Regions from separate parts of the Actinomadura sp. 21ATH genome, predicted to be linked through region 1. Evidence: riboswitches for the same ligand, from Rfam matches in the RefSeq annotation. Region 1 holds a riboswitch; each other region holds the start of a gene.
What was found. A riboswitch is a leader RNA that binds a small molecule or an ion and turns the genes downstream of it on or off. The one in region 1 is predicted to bind cyclic di-AMP.
Positions count from the first base shown of each region.

Region 1 (4,680 bases):
TCGGTGACCGGGGCGGACAGGCTGAGCCTGCCGTCCTGGACGAGTCGTGTCACGGCCGTCGCGGTGATGGCCTTGCTGAGGCTGGCCAGCCGGAACAGCGAGGTCGGCTGGACGCTGAGCGCGGCGTCGTCGCTCCAGCTGTAGCCGCGCGCCAGCACGAGCCTGCCCTTGTAGGTCACGGCCAGGGACCCGCCGGGGATGTTGCGGTCCTGCATGAGCTTCTTGACGGCCGCGTCGAAGCCGCTCAGGCCGCTGCCCGCCGTCCCGGTGACCTTCCAGGTACGGGCGGCGGCACCCGTCCTGACCGCCGTGCCGGCGGCGGAAGCGCATCCTGACAGCAGCGCCGGCGTCGCCGTTCCCACCGCCGCCAGCCCCGCCAGCCTGCCGAATTCTCGCCGACTCGGCCGCTTGTACGACACCCTGCCCCCTTGATCGTTTACCGCGAAGACGCGAAATATACCGATCTTGGGTCCCGCCGTCGATACGGCCGGTGGCGCCCGGGCGGGCGGCGCCGCGGTCGGCGCACGGTCCCCGCGTCCCGCGACTTGCCGTGCGCGAGAAGGCGGGGACTGTAGGACTTGCCCGGGACGCCGGGCAGCGATCGAGAGACGGTCCGTCCCCGGCCGAGGAGCCCGATGACCCATCACCTGTCCAAGGGCGGCAGCGTTCCGATACCGGACGCGGCCGCCGCCCCGGTGCCCTTACTGGTCGCCTTCGGACGCCGCCGCGAACCCGCGTTCGCGCACTGGCGGATCGATCCCTGCGCCCTCGTGGTGGGCACTCAGGAGACGGCCACCGCCGCCGGACTCCTGGTCCACGCCGGCGCACCGGCACTCCCGGACGGCGGGATCCGCTACCTGCGGAACGGCGACGAGCCCGAGAGCACCGGCGCCGCGCGCATCGGCGTCGATCTCGCGGCGCTCGACACCGCGGCACGGGTGTACCTGGCCGCCACCGTCGTCGGCGCCGACGGCCGTCCCGGAACGTTCGGCGACGTGCTCGGCGCCCACGTCCGCCTGACCGCCCACGACGAGCTGGCCCGGTACGAACTCGACCAGGACGCCTCCACCGAGACCGCGATGCTCTTCGCCGAGATCTACCACCGCGACCGGAGCTGGCGGTTCCGGGCCCTGGGGCAGGGGTTCACCACCGGCCTGGACGGCATCACCGACCGGTACGGAGGCCGGACGGAGACCGCCAGAACGCGGTGACGGGCCGCCCCGAGGTTCGCGCGCGGGGGCGGACGCCCCGCCGGGTGTTCCGGCGGGGCGTCCGCTCACCGTCGTCCGCTCACAGCTTCTTCGGGCGGTACGCCTTGTACTCGCTGCCGGAGTCCAGGCCGTAGTCGCGCGTCCGGTGGTCGGTGCCGTACCGGCCGCGCTGCTCGTAGGCCCAGTAGGAGGTGCGGTCCTCGTCGGCCCACTTCTCGAAGATGACGACGTGCCGGGTCGTGTTGGTGCCCTCGGCGTCCATGACGAGGTCGCCCTTCTTCAGCTCGGACATCTTGATGCGCTCGGTGTACCTCGACGAGGTGAGGCCCACCGTGTTCGGGCCCGGCTTGGGCAGGTCGAGCGCCATCGCGACGTAGCCGGAGCAGTCGGTCCGGTAGCCGTCGTGGTAGTCGCTCTGGCTGTACGGGATCCTCCGGTCGGTGTGCGGGCGCCAGGTCCTGGCGCGGGCGATCACCTCGGAACGTTCGTCGCGGGCCTCGCCCGCCTTCTTCCCGGCCTCCTTCCCGGCCTCCTTCCCGGCGGGCTGCTTCTTCGCGGAGAGGGTCGCGACCGCGGCGGCCCTCTCGCCACCGCCGGGGTCGGACGATCCGGCCGACGCCTGCACGGTCGTCGCCGCCACGCCGGCCACGGCGAGGCCGGCCAGCACGCCGGCGGTGCCGCGGGACAGGCCCAGGGGGCCGCGCTTCTTGCTGTGCTTGCCTTGCAAGGGGAGACTCCTTGGCTTCCAGGACGCCTACCGGGTTAGCTGACGGGTTCGGACGTGGAAGTCGCCCTACGGCTCTGGAACGGGCCGATTCACCCCTGCGCGGACCGTCGAGGTCGCGCGCACGGTGGATCCCCGGCTCCGCCATGACGGCGGACTCGGCGTTGCCGCTGCGATCCTTGGGCGCGGGGCGCCCGTCCACGGGACCCGGTGTCCCGTGCGCGAAAGAGCGGCGCTGTATGGGTCATGCGGCCATGCGAGGACCGCGTGCTCTGAGAGCGGCTGCCGGCGCACTCGGCCCCGCACGCCGCGGCGTGCGCATGGGAAGGGCCTGACTACTAGGTCTCGGAGAGACCGGGCGCGGCAGGGGGGACAAAGCGCCTGGGGGGCGCATTGGTGGACGACAAGCTAGTGCAACCACCAAAAGAAGGCAAACGCCCCCAAAATCATCATCGCCCCAGCTCAGAGGGGTACACTACGGCCCGCCCGGCATGGCACGGCCCGCCACACCGCCGGGCCGCGGTCACCTGGCGATCGGCAGCTCGGCGATGAGCCTCTCGACGCGGCGGCGGATCTCGTCGCGGATCGGGCGGACCGCCTCGACGCCCTGGCCGGCGGGATCGTCGAGCCGCCAGTCCAGGTAGCGCTTGCCGGGGAAGACCGGGCAGACGTCGCCGCAGCCCATGGTGACGCAGACGTCGCTGGCCTGGACGGCGTCGGCCGTGAGGATCTTGGGCCTCTGGGCGGTGATGTCGATGCCCTCTTCGCGCATGGCCTCGACGACGGCGGGGTTGACGGAGTCCGCGGGCGCCGAGCCCGCCGAGCGGACCTCGACGGCGCCGCCCGCCAGATGGGCGAGGTACGCGGCGGCCATCTGGGAACGGCCCGCGTTGTGCACGCAGACGAACAGGACGCTCGGCTTGGCGGACATGACATCTCCCTGGCTGCGTCGAGGAGCCGCGGGCGCGCTCCGACCCGTGCGAACCACCCTGGTAACGTATCAGCGCATGATGACATCAGTCGACCCTGATGTGATGCGCCTGCTGGCGGATCCGCTCCGGGCGCGCATCGTGTCCCTGCTGGCCGGAGAGGCGCTGTGCACCTGCCACCTGGTCGAGGAGACCGGCGCCAAGCAGACCAACATCAGCAACCATCTGCGCGTGCTGCGCGAGGCCGGGCTGGTGGAGACCGAGCCGTGCGGCCGCTTCACCTACTACCGGCTGCGCGCCGAACCGCTGGAGGCGCTCGCCGAGCGGCTGCACGGTCTGGCGCGCGCCGCCCGCACCACGCTCGACGACTCCCGGAAGAGGCCCTGCCCGTGACCGCGTCCCGTTCCGTGCCCGAAGCCGATGCCGATGGCGGCGCCGCGTCCCGGCCGGACGGCCCCGAGCACGGGCCGGTCGGCAGGCTGTCCACGCTCGACCGCTTCCTGCCGGTGTGGATCATCGCGGCGATGGCGCTGGGACTGCTGCTGGGCCGGGCGGTCCCTGGCCTGGACGAGGCGCTGAGCGGGATCGAGGCGGGCGGGATCTCGGTGCCGATCGCGCTCGGCCTGCTGGTCATGATGTACCCGGTGCTGGCCAAGGTCCGCTACGACCGCCTGCACACCGTGACCGGCGACCGCCGGCTGCTGCTCTCCTCGCTGGCGCTCAACTGGGTGATCGGTCCCGCGGTCATGTTCGCGCTGGCCTGGCTGCTGCTGCCGGACCTGCCCGAATACCGCACCGGCCTGATCATCGTCGGACTCGCCCGCTGCATCGCCATGGTCGTCATCTGGAACGACCTGGCCTGCGGCGACCGCGAGGCCGCCGCCGTCCTGGTCGCCCTCAACTCCGTCTTCCAGGTGCTCGCGTTCGGCCTTCTGGGCTGGTTCTATCTCCAGGTCCTGCCGGGCTGGCTCGGGCTGGCCACCGACGACGCCGGCTTCTCCATCGGCAAGATCGTCATCAATGTGCTGGTGTTCCTCGGCGTCCCGCTGCTGGCCGGCTATCTGACCCGCCGCACCGGCGAGCGGGCCCGCGGCCGCGACTGGTACGAGAACCGCTTCCTGCCCCGGATCGGGCCGGTCGCGCTGTATGGGCTGCTGTTCACCATCGTGCTGCTGTTCGCGCTCCAGGGCGACGAGATCACCTCGCGGCCCGGCGACGTCGCCCGCATCGCGCTGCCGCTGCTGGCCTACTTCTCGATCATGTGGGCGGGCTCGTTCGCGCTGGGCCGCGCCGCCGGCCTCCCCTACGACCGCACCGCCACCCTGGCCTTCACCGCCGCCGGCAACAACTTCGAGCTGGCCATCGCCGTCGCCATCGCCACCTTCGGCGTCACCTCCGGCCAGGCGCTGGCCGGCGTCGTCGGCCCGCTCATCGAGGTCCCCGTCCTGGTCGGGCTGGTGTACGTCTCGCTGTGGCTGCGCCGCCGCATGCCGGCGTCCGCACCGCGGCACTGACGCCGCCGCCGCGGACGTCCCGCGTCCGGCGGGGGGCGGTCGGCGGGGTCAGCCGGCGGCCGGAGCGCCGGGAGGCGGGCAGCACGCGCGCAAGTAGTCGCGGAGTTCGGTCAGCAGGGCCTCCACCGCCGGGGTGTCGATGCGGTAGTAGACCTGCTTGCCCTCCTTGCGGGAGGCCAGCAGGCCGCCGCGGCGCAGCAGCGCGAGCTGCTGCGAGGCGGTGGAGTGGGCGATGCCCAGCCGCTCGGCGACCGCCCCGACGGTCAGCTCGATCCCCCCGGCGAACAGCTCCAGCATCTGCT
Region 1 covers NZ_JBGNUR010000002.1:106,705-111,384, forward strand. Annotated here, with positions in the region: gene ACA361_RS07145 (serine hydrolase domain-containing protein) at 1-419, opposite strand, end outside; gene ACA361_RS07150 (TerD family protein) at 636-1,211, shown strand; gene ACA361_RS07155 (hypothetical protein) at 1,291-1,938, opposite strand; cyclic di-AMP (ydaO/yuaA leader) riboswitch at 1,948-2,109, opposite strand; gene ACA361_RS07160 (arsenate reductase ArsC) at 2,459-2,866, opposite strand; gene ACA361_RS07165 (ArsR/SmtB family transcription factor) at 2,970-3,257, shown strand; gene arsB (ACR3 family arsenite efflux transporter) at 3,389-4,378, shown strand; gene ACA361_RS07175 (ArsR/SmtB family transcription factor) at 4,427-4,680, opposite strand, start outside.

Region 2 (4,680 bases), on a different contig from region 1:
AGTCCCGCCGGTAGCACTTGTTGGTCGAGAGCGTGTCGTAGAGCAGGTCGGGATGGTCCAGGACGGAGTCGTGGACGGCCCGGCGCCGGTAGAGCCGCGGGTACCAGGGCGTCTCGCGGGCCTTCGGGCCCAGGTGGGAGCGGACGCACAGGCCCGAGACCAGGTCGGCGCCGGTCTCCTCGGCGGCGGCGACCATGGTGAGGCAGGCGTGCCGGTCCAGGACGTCGTCGCTGTCGAGGAACATCACCCGGTCCCCGCGGGCCAGCTCCACGCCGGTGTTGCGGGGGCGGCCGCAGCCGCCGGAGTTCTCCGGCAGGTGGACGGCCCGGACCCGGCCCGGGTGCGCCGCCGCGAACCGGTCGGCGGCCTCGCCCGTCCCGTCGGTGCTGGCGTCGTCGACGATCACCACCTCGACGCCGCCGAGCGTCTGGCCGAGGGCCGAGCGGACGGCGCGCGGCAGCCGTCCGGCGTCGTTGTAGGCGATCACGACGACACTGACGTCCGGCCGGACCCGCATCCCATCCCCTTTCGCACGCTCCGGGACAGTGATTTCCAGCCAGGTCCATCACCGGGTCGACTCGGGATCAAGCGGACGTCAATATTCACGGATTCTCGCGTTCTGTCCCGGAAAGCTCGGGCGGCCGGTGAACGCGCCGAGGGCGCCCGCACCAGGTGCGGACGCCCTCGGACCAGGGGTTTTCCGGAGTGGCTCAGCGTTTCCGGAGCGGCTCGGTTGCCGGAGAGGCTCAGCTCTTCCGGTAGTCGGGGTAGCCGTAGCCGACGATCTGCGACTTCTGCCGCGTCTTCTCCTTCACGGCGTTGCCGGTGTTGCCCTCGACGGTGTCGACGGTGCCGTCGCCGTTGTCCTTGACGACCAGGCCGACGTGCTCGATCGAGTTGATGCCGCCGCCGTTCCAGGAGAAGAACACCACGGAGCCGGGCTTGGCCTCCTGGCCCCAGCGGCCGGTCTTCTTGAACCACTTGGCGTGCTCGACGGTGTAGGCGTCCCAGCCCATGTTCTTGACGCCGGTCTGCGCGCCGACCCAGGACACGAACATGTTGCACCAGGAGGCGCCGTTGTAGCTGGAGACGTTGCCGCCGTCGCGCGCGGCGGTCAGCTTGGCGTTGTCGGTGCCCACGTACCAGTCGTGGAACTTGGTCTGGCCGCCCTTGCCCTCGGTGATCCCGACCTGCTTCTTGGCGAGGGCGATCACGTCCCGGGCGGTGGCGGACCCGGCGTTGGCGGTGGCCTTCTTGGCCGAGCCGGCCTTCTTCTGGGCGTCGGCGGCCTTGCCGGCGACGGTCCCGGTGGCCTTCCGAGCCTGGCTGCTCACCTGCTCGGGCTGGACGGCGGTGTGGCCGCCCTTGCCGACGCCGGCGACGCCGGCGACGGTCTGGACCTCGGTGCCCGCGGCGCCGGTGGAGGCGGCCGCGCCGACGGCCGAGCCGAGGGCGAGCACGCCCAGGGCGGCGCCGCCGGCCACACCGGCCGCGGCCCGGCCGCGCAGGGCGAGGGTCTGGGTGGTCAGCTCGCTCGCGCGGTCACGAAGGTCGGCGAGCAGAGCGGGAGAGATACGGAACGACACAGCAGGGGTCTCCTGATTTCTTCCATGGCCGCCTACCGGGTTAGCTGTCGGATTCGGACGTGGAAGTCGCCCTACGGTGCGCGCGGAGGCGCACCGATTCACCCCAGATGGTTGGGTCCCCGGCTCCAGGCGCCGTCTTCGGCGCGGAACGGACTCGGCGGTCCGGCGGCCGTCAGGGGCCACCGGCACTGCGATCAGATGGATGGACGGTTCGCGCGGGTTCTATGGTCCGCACACGCGACCGCGGTCGGCGGGATCCGGCCCGGTCGGCTCGGCCCGCCTACCAATGGCGACGCATGGGGTGCATCGCCCAGAGGTGGTCAGAAGGTATCAAACTTCTAGCTCGTGGCAAATCCGGTGCAAAGCACGCGGACACAGGTTCAAAACCACATGACCCCCGCATCTCTTCCCGACATCGGGGAACGATTCGGACTCTCGTGTCGGATCGACCCGTACGCACCGGGAGGGAACGCGGCGATGCTGCCGGATCTGGGGTTGTTGGCGATCACTCTGCTGGGCCTCGCGGGGCTGGCCGTACTGGCCCTCGCGCTCTGCGTGGCCGGGGGCCTGCGGCTGGCCCGCACCCTCGCCGAACGGGTCCCCGTACGGGCCGAAGGGGCCCCGCTCCCGGTGCGCCGCCCGGCGGCCCGGAAGTAGCGTCGGCGAGCGGCCCAATCGGCGGCACCAGGCCCGCTTCACCCGCCTCACCTGCGCCTTCGGCGCCGGTCCAGCGACAAAGGCCACACCAAGGCCGGGTCACGAACGCTCTGAGACCCGCCTCACACCCGCGCGCCCGGGAAAGCGGCGCGTCAGGTCGCGGCGGCGGGCTCGGCGCCGGCGCTCGCGCCCGCGGCGGCCGGGCCCGAGCCCGCGATGGCGCCGGCCAGGACGAGCCGCCCGGCGGTGGTCACCATGGCGACGACCTCGTCCACCGGGGTCCGCAGCGAGGTCAGGCTGACCAGGGCGGCCAGCAGCACATGGCCGATCACGATCTCGACCTGGTCCCGCTCCGGCACCGGGTCGCCGATCGCGGCGGCCAGCCGGTCGCGGAGGGTCATGAACAGCACCAGCCGGTCGTCCTCGACCGACGAGTCCTCGGACGTCACGGCCTGGACGATCGCCGACGTGAGCGGGATCTCCTCGGCCCCGACCCGGATGATCCGCTCCAGCAGCGCGGTGAGCCGCTCGATCGGGGTGTCGCCGACCGCGAGGGCCTCGACGTCGTCGGTGACCTGGTGCACCCAGGCGCCCGCCACCTCGGTGATCAGGTGGTCCTTGGTGGCGAAGTAGCGGTAGACCGTGGCCCTCGCCACACCCGCGCGGTCGGCCACGTCGTGCATGGTCACGGCCGGGTAGCCGCCCTCCAGCGCCAGCAGCCGGGCGGCCTCGACCAGCCGTTCCCGGCGGGCCTGCTGCTCCTTGCTCAGCGTCCGGGTCACGGTGAACCGCGCATCGCCGCTCAACGCGCCTCCTTCGGGGGTGACCGATCGGGTGACGGACGCCATCTTCTCGCACATCCGTTCCCCTCGCGCGCCGGGCTCGGGCGTGCGGGCGCGCGGGGTCTTGTCCGGCCCGCCGCCCGCGGGCGAGGATGCATCGGGTAGATCATTCTTCGCCCTATCGCTTGCTTGGTTCGTGACGTTAGTCTAGACACCAGTCTCCGATCGGAGCCGCCGATGGACCTGCACGAGGCCCTCTACACCACCCGCGCGATGCGCCGGGTCCGCCCCGACCCGGTGCCGCTGGAGGTCCAGCGCCGCATCATGGACGCCGCCGTGCGGGCGCCCAGCGGCGGGAACGCCCAGGACTGGCGGTTCCTGCTGGTGGACGACCCCGAGGTGAAGGGCCGGATCGGGCCGCTCTACCGCGACTCCATCGACCAGCTCTGGAAGACCGTCTACAAGGACCGGCTGGACGCCGCCAACGCCGACCCCGACGACCCGGGCAGCGCCCAGATGCTGCGCGTCCAGCGGTCGGCGCAGTGGCTCGCCGACCACTTCGAGGAAGTACCGCTGTTCCTCTTCGCCTTCACCCGGTTCGACCCGAACGGCGGCTCGATCTTCCCCGCCGTCTGGAGCGCGCAGCTGGCCGCGCGGGCCGAGGGCGTCGGCAGCTCCCTCACCTCCGTCCTGGGCTTCTTCCACCCGGACGAGACGTACGACATCCTCGGCGTCCCCAAGGACGAGCACTGGACCATGGCCTGTTGCGTCTCCTTCGGCTACCCCACCGGCCGGTGGGGCGTGGCCGCCCGCCGCCCCGCGCACGAGGTCACCCACCGCAACGCGTGGGGCGCCCCGGCCGGATTCGAGACCCCCGAACCACTCTGGAGCCCCGAATGACGCTCGAAGGCACGTCCGCGCTGGTCACCGGCGGCGGCAGCGGGATCGGCCTGGCCTGCGCCCGGCGGCTGGCGGCCGACGGCGCCGCCGTGACCATCTGCGGCCGTACGGCCGAGCGGCTGGAGGCCGCCGCCAAGGAGATCGGCTGCGGGTGGGCGGTGGCGGACGTCACCGACGAGGAGCAGATCGCCGCGGCGCTCCGTACCGCCGCCGGGGCCGGGCCGCTGCGCGCCGTGGTCCACTCCGCCGGCGGCACCAGCTCGATCGGCCCGGTCCCCCAGCTCGACACCGCCGCCTGGCGGGACACGATGGACCTGAACGCGACCGGCACCATGCTCACCCTCAAGCACGCGGTGCGGCACATGTCCCGTACCGGCGGCGGCGCGTTCGTGGCGATCTCGTCGATCGCCTCGTCCAACACGCACCGCTGGTTCGGCGCGTACGGGGTGTCCAAGGCGGCGGTCGACCACCTGGTGAAGCTGGCCGCCGACGAGCTGGGCGGGATCGGGATCCGGGTGAACGGGATCCGCCCCGGCCTGGTGCGCACCGAGCTGGTCGCCGGGTTCACCGAGCCGGGCCCGGTCCTGGACGACTACCTGGCGTGCATGCCGCTGGAACGGGTCGGCGAGCCGGAGGACATCGCCGAGGCGGCGCGGTTCCTGGTGGGGCCCGAGTCGTCCTGGATCACCGGCCAGGTCATCAACGTGGACGGCGGCCACCATCTGCGCCGCGGGCCCGATTTCCGGGCCGCGTTC
Region 2 covers NZ_JBGNUR010000001.1:768,104-772,783, forward strand. Annotated here, with positions in the region: gene ACA361_RS03775 (CDP-glycerol glycerophosphotransferase family protein) at 1-517, opposite strand, end outside; gene ACA361_RS03780 (CHAP domain-containing protein) at 747-1,586, opposite strand; cyclic di-AMP (ydaO/yuaA leader) riboswitch at 1,601-1,740, opposite strand; gene ACA361_RS03785 (hypothetical protein) at 2,064-2,243, shown strand; gene ACA361_RS03790 (TetR/AcrR family transcriptional regulator) at 2,396-3,049, opposite strand; gene ACA361_RS03795 (nitroreductase family protein) at 3,263-3,925, shown strand; gene ACA361_RS03800 (SDR family oxidoreductase) at 3,922-4,680, shown strand, end outside.
Region 2: linked by a shared signal. The riboswitch ahead of ACA361_RS03780 (CHAP domain-containing protein) and the one ahead of ACA361_RS07155 (hypothetical protein) in region 1 are both predicted to bind cyclic di-AMP.

Region 3 (4,680 bases), on a different contig from region 1:
GCGAGACGGACGAGGACGCCCTCGTCCGCGAGTGCCACGAGGAGCTGGGCGTCAAGATCGCCCTGGCCGAGCGGATCGGCGGCGACTGGCCGCTGGTCCTGGGCGGCGTGCTGCGGGTGTGGACCGCCGCGATCGTCGAGGGCGAGGCGCGCGCGCTGGAGCACCTCGCGCTGCGGTGGCTGGGCCCGGCGGAGCTGTACGACGTGGCGTGGCTCCCCGCGGACCTGCCCATCGTCGAGGCCGTACGGCCGCACCTGAGCGGCTGAGGCCGCGTACGGGCGGCCGGCTGCCGGCGGGGCGCGGGTGGACCGGCGGGCCCGCGCCGGCCCGCCGGCCGGTCTCAGGAGATCCGGTTGGCGCCCGCGTAGTCGGAGCGGTCCGACATCTTCGAGATCTTCACCACATCGCCGGTCTGCGGGGCGTGCAGGTACTTGCCGTCGCTGAGGTAGATCCCCATGTGGTGCAGGCTGGAGCCGAAGTAGACCAGGTCGCCGGACCGCAGCTCGCCCCTGCTCACCTTCCGGCCCTCGCCGTACAGGGCGCCGGTGTAGTGGGGGAGGCCGGGCTTGCCGACCTTCCCGTACGCCCAGACCACCAGGCCGGAGCAGTCGAAGCTGTTCGGTCCCGCGGCGGCCCACACGTACGGGCTGCCGATCTTGGTGAGCGCCTTGCGGGCCATCTTGGCGGGCAGGTCGGAGCCCTTCACGGTGGCCTTGAGCCCGGTCTTGGGGTCCCTGACCCGGGTGGTGGTCAGCTTGTCCAGCTGCCTGACGACCTCGGCGACCTTGGAACGGGCCGTCTCGCGGGCCTGCGCGGCCTTGGTCGCGGCCTGCTGGACCTTGGCGGTCTCGGCCCTGGCGGCGTTCTGCGCCCGGGTGGCCTGGTCGATCTGCGCCTGGAGGCGGTTCACGGCGGCGGCGCGGCTCTGCGCCAGGTACGCGGAGGCCGACAGCCCGGAGGTGTCGGTGCCGGCGCCGTAGAACATGTCCGAGCCGCCCGCCATGTAGTTGGCGGCGGCGAGCCGGCCCAGCTCCTCGCGGGCGGGCGCGGCCTGCTGCTGGAGGCGCGCGGCGGTCTGGGCGGCGGTCCGCTCGGCCCGCTGCGCGGCCTTCAGGTCGACGCGGGTCTTGTTGTACGCCTCGGTCAGCCTCTCGGCCTCGGTGTTCAGCGCGTCCAGGCGCTTGCGCAGCTCGCTCTCGGACGGCTTGGGCTGCGCGGCGGGGGTGGCAGCGGCCCGTACGGCCGGGGGCGCGAGCGTGGGCGCGGCCGCCGGGTGCACGGCGGCCTCCGCGGCGATCGGGGTCAGCGCGCCGAACGCGACGATCGAGGCAGCGGTGAGGGAGGGCACGGCGAAGCCGCGCCGTTCGCGAGCCGGTGACAAACCGGTGAACTCCTCTCCTTGGCCGCCTACCGGGTTAGCTGACGGGTTCGGGCCAGGAGTCGCCCTACGGCGCGCGGGAGTGCGCGCCGATTCACCCCAGGGGGCCTGGGTCCCCGGTTCCCCCGAGGGGGATTCGGCGGTGTCCGGCCGTCGTCCCGGGGGGCGGGACTCGGAACGACCGGATTACGGGAGAGTACAAAGTCCGGGCAAAGTTGGCCAAATAGCAAGATGTGCGGCGCTCGGGAAGACGGGAGCGGGCCGTCGACGTTGTACGGCCAGTAGAATCGAAAGAGTCGCAGTCTGCGGCGGAACCCCACACTCTCACCCAAGGCGAGACCGCATGCCCATCTCCACGCGTGACGACCTCCGGAACGTCGCGATCGTCGCCCACGTCGACCACGGGAAGACGACGCTGGTCGACGCCATGCTCTGGCAGTCCGGGGCGTTCCGCGACAACCAGGACGTGGACGACCGCGTCATGGACTCCGGCGACCTGGAGCGTGAGAAGGGCATCACGATCCTGGCCAAGAACACCGCCGTCCGGCACGCCGGGATGACGATCAACATCATCGACACGCCCGGCCACGCCGACTTCGGCGGCGAGGTCGAGCGCGGCCTGTCCATGGTCGACGGCGTCGTGCTCCTGGTGGACGCCAGCGAGGGCCCGCTCCCGCAGACCCGGTTCGTGCTGCGCAAGGCGCTGGCCGCGAAGCTGCCGGTGATCCTCGTGGTCAACAAGACCGACCGGCCGGACGCCCGCATCGACGAGGTCGTCGACGAGACGTACGAGCTGTTCATGGACCTCGACGCCGAAGAGGACCAGATCGACTTCCCGATCGTCTACGCCTCCGGCCGGGCCGGCCGCGCGTCCCTCGCCAAGCCCGAGAACGGCGGGATGCCCGACAGCGAGGACCTCGAGCCGCTGTTCGACATCATCAAGCAGACGATCCCGGCCCCCTCGTACGACCCCGACGCCCCGCTCCAGGCGCACGTCACCAACCTGGACGCCTCCAGCTACCTCGGCCGGATCGCGCTCTGCCGGGTGCACTCGGGAGTCATCAAGAAGGGCCAGTCCGTCGCCTGGTGCAAGCGCGACGGCAGCGTCGAGCGCGTCCGGATCAGCGAGCTGATGATGACCGAGGCGCTCACCCGCAAGCCCGCCGACGAGGCCGGGCCCGGCGACATCATCGCGCTGGCCGGCATCGACGACATCATGATCGGCGAGACCCTCGCCGACCCCGACGACCCGCGCCCGCTGCCGCTGATCACGGTGGACGAGCCGGCGATCTCGATGACGATCGGCACCAACACCAGCCCGCTCGCCGGCCGCGAGAAGGGCACCAAGGTCACCGCCCGGCTGGTCAAGGACCGCCTGGACCGCGAGCTGATCGGCAACGTCTCGATCCGGGTGCTGCCCACCGAGCGTCCCGACGCCTGGGAGGTCCAGGGCCGCGGCGAGCTGGCGCTGGCCATCCTCGTCGAGAACATGCGCCGCGAGGGCTACGAGCTCACCGTCGGCAAGCCGCAGGTCGTCGCCCGCGAGATCGACGGCAAGAAGCACGAGCCCGTCGAGCGGCTCACCGTCGACCTCCCCGAGGAGCACCTCGGCGCGGTCACGCAGCTCATGGCCGTCCGCAAGGGCCGCATGGAGCACATGACCAACCACGGCACCGGCTGGATCCGGATGGAGTTCCTGGTCCCCGCCCGCGGCCTGATCGGCTTCCGCACCGAGTTCCTCACCGAGACCCGCGGCACCGGGATGGCGCACCACGTCTTCGAGGGCTACGAGCCCTGGTTCGGCGAGCTGCGCACCCGCCCGTCCGGGTCCCTGGTCGCCGACCGCACCGGCGCCGCCACCGCGTACGCGATCACCAACCTCCAGGAGCGCGGGACCTTCTTCGTCGGCCCCACCACGCAGGTGTACGAGGGCATGATCGTCGGCGAGAACTCGCGCTCCGACGACATGGACGTCAACATCTGCAAGGAGAAGCAGAAGACCAACATCCGCTCCTCCACGGCCGAGAGCACCGAGACCCTCACCCCGCCCCGCCTGCTCACCCTTGAGGAGGCCCTGGAGTTCGTCCGCGAGGACGAGTGCGTCGAGGTCACCCCGACCGCCGTACGGCTCCGCAAGGTCGTCCTGGACGCCAAGGAGCGCGAGCGCACCCGCGCCCGCGCCAAGCGCGCGAGCTGACGCCCTGGAAAGCCCGAGGGCCGCTCCGTCGTACGGAGCGGCCCTCGGGCTTTCTGCGGTGCTGCCGCTTACTTCAGCTGGACGGTGCCGGTCACGTCGGCGGCCAGGCGGAGCTGGTCGCCGTCGCGGAGGGGGGCCTCGACGCCGCGCGGGAGGCGCTCGCCGTTGACGAAGGTGCCGTTGGTGGAGCCCTCGTCGCGGACCCAGGCCGTCCCGGACGGGTCGAGCCAGACGGTCGAGTGGCGCCGCGACACGTTGTCGTACTGCGTGAACGTGGCCGCCACCGGCGACTGGCCCGCGTCCCGGCCCAGGACCAGGTGCTGGCCGACCGAGACCTTGAGCTCGCCCGTGGGGAACAGGACCCGCAGCACCGGCGTGCCCTGCTGCGGCAGCGGCCGCAGGCAGGAGTCGCACTGCGCGGCGCTCGGGTTGCTCAGCACGGCCTCGCAGTAGGGGCACATCAGGCCCGTGCTGTCGGGACCCGGACGGTGCTGCCCTTGCTGGTCCTGCGGGAGCAGGGTGGCCTCGCGGCCGTGCGGCGGGGGCTGGAGGCCCTGCTGGGGCGCCTGCCCGTACGGGTTGTCGGCCGGGCCGGGCTGCTGCGGCTGGCCGTACTGGCCGCCGCCCTGCGGCTGCCCCCACTGGTCCTGCTGCGGGGGAGCGCCCCACTGGTCCTGCTGGGGCTGGCCCTGATGCTGCTGGTGCTGCGGCGGCGGGGGCTGGTGCTGGTGCTGGCCGCCTCCGTGCTGCGGCTGCGGTGGCTGCTGCTGCGGCTGGCCCCACTGGTCCGGTGAGGGCGGCGGGGGAGCGCCCCACTGGTTCTGGTCCTGCTGGGGCTGGCCCTGCTGGCCCTGCTGGGGCGAGCCCCACGGGTCGTTCGGGACCGGCGGCTGCTGCTGCGGCTCGCCGTACTGGGGCTGCGGCTGGCCGTACTGGTCATGCTGGCCGCCGCCCTGCTGGTACTGGGGCGGGCCGGGCGGCTGGTGCGGGTTCTGCGCCGGGGGCTGCTGCTGGCCCTGCTGGCCGTACGGGGCGCCGAACTGGGCGTCGCCGCCACCGCCGCCGTACGGGTTGTCGCCCGGGCCGGGTTGCTGCGGCTGGCCGT
Region 3 covers NZ_JBGNUR010000001.1:420,527-425,206, reverse strand. Annotated here, with positions in the region: gene ACA361_RS02065 ((deoxy)nucleoside triphosphate pyrophosphohydrolase) at 1-266, shown strand, start outside; gene ACA361_RS02060 (NlpC/P60 family protein) at 341-1,381, opposite strand; cyclic di-AMP (ydaO/yuaA leader) riboswitch at 1,389-1,530, opposite strand; gene typA (translational GTPase TypA) at 1,722-3,575, shown strand; gene ACA361_RS02050 (FHA domain-containing protein) at 3,644-4,036, opposite strand; gene ACA361_RS02045 (hypothetical protein) at 4,064-4,369, shown strand; gene ACA361_RS02040 (hypothetical protein) at 4,514-4,680, shown strand, end outside.
Region 3: linked by a shared signal. The riboswitch ahead of ACA361_RS02060 (NlpC/P60 family protein) and the one ahead of ACA361_RS07155 (hypothetical protein) in region 1 are both predicted to bind cyclic di-AMP.

Region 4 (4,680 bases), on a different contig from region 1:
CGCGGGGACGACGACGGCGCGCCCGCCGGGAAGGCCGACGGGATCGACGACACGCCGGTCACGGCCGTTCCCGAGGCGTTCGCCGGGACGTGGAAGGGCACGCTGGTCAACAGCGGGCGGGGCGCCTCGTTCCCGGTCGAGGTGACGTTCGAGAAGGGCACGAAGGCGGGGCGCGCGGTGTACCCGCGGAACGGCTGCACCGGAACGCTCGCGTTCGCCCGCGGGACCAACCGCCAGCTGCACATGTCGCTGACCATCGCCAAGCCCTGCACCGCCGGTGACGTGCTGGTGAGCCGGCAGCCGGACGGGTCGCTGCAGTACGCGTGGTCGGCGCCGGGCAGCGCCGAGGTGGGCTACCAGGGCAAGCTCAGCCGCGACTGAGGCGCGGCCGGGACACGCGTCCCTTAGTGACCTCAACCGGTCGGCGTAGCCGAAATGCCGGATTTAACGGCCATATCCAGCAGAGATCCAATAAAGTACCTCCGCCCGGGGTCGCCTCGACCCCGGCCGCGGGCGCCGTGCGCGGTCCCCGCGTGAGAGAAGGAGAGCTCTTGCGGACTTTCCCCCGAAGGGTGCTCATCATCGGCGCGGTCGCCTCGGCCGGTACCGCCGCCACCCTGCCCGCCTTCGCCGCAACCCCCCAGGCGCCGCCCGTCCCGGTGGTCGCGGCGCAGGGCACCCCGGCCCCCGGCCGGTACATCGTCACCGTGAAGCCGGGTTCGTCCCCGGCCGGCCCGGCCGCCCGGGTCAAGGCCGCGAAGGTGCAGCGGTACGACCGCGTCCTGAACGGCTTCGCCGCCAAGCTGGACCCGTCCCAGCTGGACCGGCTGCGCCGCGACCCCGCGGTGGCCGCGATCGAGCAGGACCAGCTCGTCCGGGCGTCGGCCACGCAGAAGAACCCGGTGTGGGGCCTGGACCGGATCGACCAGCGCAAGAAGACGCTGTCGAAGACGTACACGTACAAGTCGACCGGTACGGGCGTCAACGCGTACGTCATCGACTCCGGCCTCGCCCACACCCACCCCCAGTTCGGCGGCCGCGCCTCGATGGTGTGGGTCGGCCCCGAGTTCAACGGCGACGGCTGGGACCGCAACGGCCACGGGACGCACGTGGCCGGGACGATCGGCTCCGCGACGTACGGCGTGGCCAAGAACGTCAGGCTGCGCGGCCTGCGCGTGCTGGACGCCGACGGCTACGGGTACGTGTCGACGATCGTCGCCGCCATCGAGTGGCTGCAGAAGAACGCGGCCAAGCCCGCCGTCGCGAACCTGTCGATCGGCGGCGGCAAGTCCGCGGCGATGAACGCGGCGTTGGAGAAGCTGTCCCGGTCCGGCGTCTTCACCACGGTCGCGGCCGGCAACGAGGGCCAGGACGCCTGCAAGACGTCCCCGGCCAGCGCGGGCTGGGTCATGGCGGTCGGCGCGACGACGGTCCACGACAACCGGGCCACCTGGTCGAACTACGGCAAGTGCCTCGACATCCTGGCGCCGGGCTACGGGATCACCTCGACCTGGCCGGGCGGCGGCAAGGCCACGGTGAGCGGCACGTCGATGGCGGCGCCGCACGTCGCCGGGGTCGCGGCCCTGTACCTGGCCGGGAAGAAGACCGCCACTTTCCCGCAGGTGCAGAAATGGCTGAACGACAACTCGACAAAGGGACAAATCGGTCGACTTGGGAGCGGAACGCCCAACCGGCTCCTCTACAAGTCGGGTCTGTGAGTCGCGTCACGTAAGATGGCCCGGCTCCCAGCGGGGGGCCGGGCCCGGTGGGCGGATGAACCATTCCACTGTTCGCACCGTTTAATCTTGGCGAGGATCCGGATGGTTCCGAACAGTTCGTTATTGTTCGGTCGGTGACTCGCCCTGACCCCCGGGGCGGGCCGGCCGGACCGGCCTAATCCCGGCGCGTCCCCCCGCCCGGGAACCGGGGACCCATACGCCGGCGGGTCCGGGCTTCGCGCCCGGCCGCCGGCCGGGGTGAATTCACCGCCCGCCCCCAGCGGACGGTGATAGGGCTGCTCCCGGCCCGAACCCGTCAGCTAACCCGGTAGGCGATCGAGGAGAGGAGAGGACGTGGAGACCCCCAACTCCACCCGCCGGTGGCACGCTCGGCTGCGGCGCCCCGCCTTGGCACTCGCGGCGCTCGCCGGTGCCCTGCCGCTGACCGCGGGCACCGTGCCCGCGGCCCATGCCGACCCCGGCGACTCCGGACGCATCAGCAAGTACAACAGGCAGATCGCGCAACTGGAGAAGGCGTACGGCGGCGACCTGGCCAAGCTGAAGGACGCCCAGTACGGCGTCAAGAAGGCCCAGGAGAAGGCCAGGGACCTCCAGGCCGACCTCCAGGTCGCCCGCGGCCTGGTGGCCCAGCTCGCGGCCAACCAGTACATGAGCGGCGGCGCCGACCCCAGCGTCACCGTGCTGGCCGCCGACGACCCGTCCAACGCGCTCAGCAACATGAGCCTGGCGAGCCACGTCGCGCTGAACCAGTCCAACAAGGTCCAGCAGATCCAGAAACTGGTGAACGAGCAGGAGAAGGCCCGCAAGGAGTACGAGGCCAAGATCAAGGGCCTGCAGAAGGAGATCAGGGACCTCCTCGGCCAGAAGACCAAGATCCAGGCACTGGTCAAGAAGTACAAGCCCGAGTCCCCGAGCGTGGGCATGGGCGGCGTCACGCCCCGGATGCTCAAGGTCAAGAACACCCTGGACATCGAGTTCGGCCCGTTCCCGACCATCGGCTGCGTCCGCAGCACCGGCGACCCGCAGGACCACGGCACCGGCCACGCCTGCGACTTCATGGTGAGCACCGGCGGCTCCTCACCGTCCGCCAGCGGCCGCTCCCAGGGCGACCGCACCGCCAACTACGCGGTCGCCAACGCCAACCGGCTCGGCATCAAGTACGTCATCTGGCGCCAGCGCATCTACGACATGCGCAGCCCCGGCTGGCGCATGATGGAGAACCGCGGCGGCATCACGGCCAACCACTACGACCACGTCCACATTTCGGTCTTCTAGCCGCGGACCACGAAATCTCCTGAGAGGCCGAATCGGGGGCGCACACGCCCCCGATCTCTTTCCACCCAACATCTCAGCGCACGAACGTCCCTGAGGCGGAAGCCCCGCGTTCGTAGGCGCCGCCGATCAGTCGACCGGGGACTGCTTCGGACGCCGGTTCGGGCCAGGTTCCCAGACGGGGTACCGCTCCCCTTCGGGGGTCGTCAGAACGAAGATCGAGTTGACCTGCCCCAGTTCCGCGTTCGGACGGCAGCCGAGCTCGTGAGCGTAATCCTCCAAGCTCTCTCGGGGGCCGAGCCGCCTCCATCGTTGCAACAAGCGATCGATGATCTCCGGGTCGGTTGAGACGACCCATGGCCTCAGGTCCGCGTCCACCTTGGTCTCCCTCGTGTTCCGTTCTCTCGCGTGTCCGGCACGATCGAGAAAAGTCTCGCGGAAAATCCTGGCGGGGGTGTCGGATCGGGGGTTCCTCGTTCGTAGCGGAGGTGAGAGCGACGAACTCAGCGGGAAGGGATCTGCGACATGAGACTGACGACCGTCACGCACGTCTCCGTCGATGGTGTGATGCAGGGGCTCGGAGGGGCCGAGGAGGACCGCGGGGACGGGTTCGAGCGCGGCGGCTGGGCGCTGCCGCTGTTCGACCACGAAGGTGAGGCGTACCTCGGCCAGGTGTTCCAGCGCGCCGGCGCGTTCCTGTTCGGGCGGCGGACGTACGACATCTTCGCCGCCTCCTGGGGGACCGGCACGTGGGGGTCGAACGAGGGCGACAACCCGATCTCGACGGCGCTGAACGGGCGGCCCAAGTACGTGGCGTCGAACACCATCACCGAGCCGCGGTGGGCGGACACGACCGTCATCTCCGGTGACGTCGCCGACGCGGTCCGGAAGCTGAAGGCCGAGCCCGGGGGTGAGCTGCAGGTGCACGGCAGCGGCAGCCTGGTCCGCTCGCTGTTCGGCGCCCGGCTGGTCGACGAGATCATCCTGCTCACCTATCCCGTGGTCATCGGCCAGGGAACGCGGCTGTTCCCCGCCACCGGCCCGGACATGGCGCTCGAACCGGTCGAGTCGCGAGCGACCGCGAACGGCGTGACGATCCAGGTCTACCGGCCCGGCGGGCGCCCCCAGTACGCTCCCTAGGCTGCGCGGTGCTCGCCACAGGAGAGGGTCTCGGATGCGGTACCTGGTTTCCGTGATCGACGACAGGACCGGCTCCGCCACCCCGGCCGAGATGGACGCCATCCACGCGTACAACGACCGGCTGGTGGCGGGAGGCCACTGGGTGTTCGCCGGCGGGCTCGCGTCGCCGGGATCCGCCACCGTGATCGACAACCGGGGTGAGGAGCCGATGTTCAGCGACGGGCCCTTCCTGGAGTCGAAGGAGTTCCTGGCGGGCTTCTGGATCATCGAGGCTCCCGACCTGGACGTGGCGCTCAGGCTCGCCGCCGAGGGGTCGAAGCACTGCAACCGGAGGGTCGAGGTACGGCCGTTCCTGGGCGACTGAGCGTGGGGGACGTCCAGGAGGCGATCACCCGCGCCCACCGCGCTGAGTGGGCACGGGTGGTCGCCTCGCTGACCAAGCGCTTCGGTGACCTCGACATCGCCGAGGAGGCGGCGGCCGAGGCGTTCGCGACCGCCGTCGAGCGGTGGCCGGCCGGCGGCGTACCGC
Region 4 covers NZ_JBGNUR010000012.1:133,814-138,493, reverse strand. Annotated here, with positions in the region: gene ACA361_RS29315 (serine/threonine protein kinase) at 1-381, shown strand, start outside; gene ACA361_RS29310 (S8 family peptidase) at 552-1,718, shown strand; cyclic di-AMP (ydaO/yuaA leader) riboswitch at 1,891-2,069, shown strand; gene ACA361_RS29305 (coiled-coil domain-containing protein) at 2,073-3,014, shown strand; gene ACA361_RS29300 (dihydrofolate reductase family protein) at 3,537-4,151, shown strand; gene ACA361_RS29295 (YciI family protein) at 4,186-4,515, shown strand; gene ACA361_RS29290 (RNA polymerase sigma factor) at 4,518-4,680, shown strand, end outside.
Region 4: linked by a shared signal. The riboswitch ahead of ACA361_RS29305 (coiled-coil domain-containing protein) and the one ahead of ACA361_RS07155 (hypothetical protein) in region 1 are both predicted to bind cyclic di-AMP.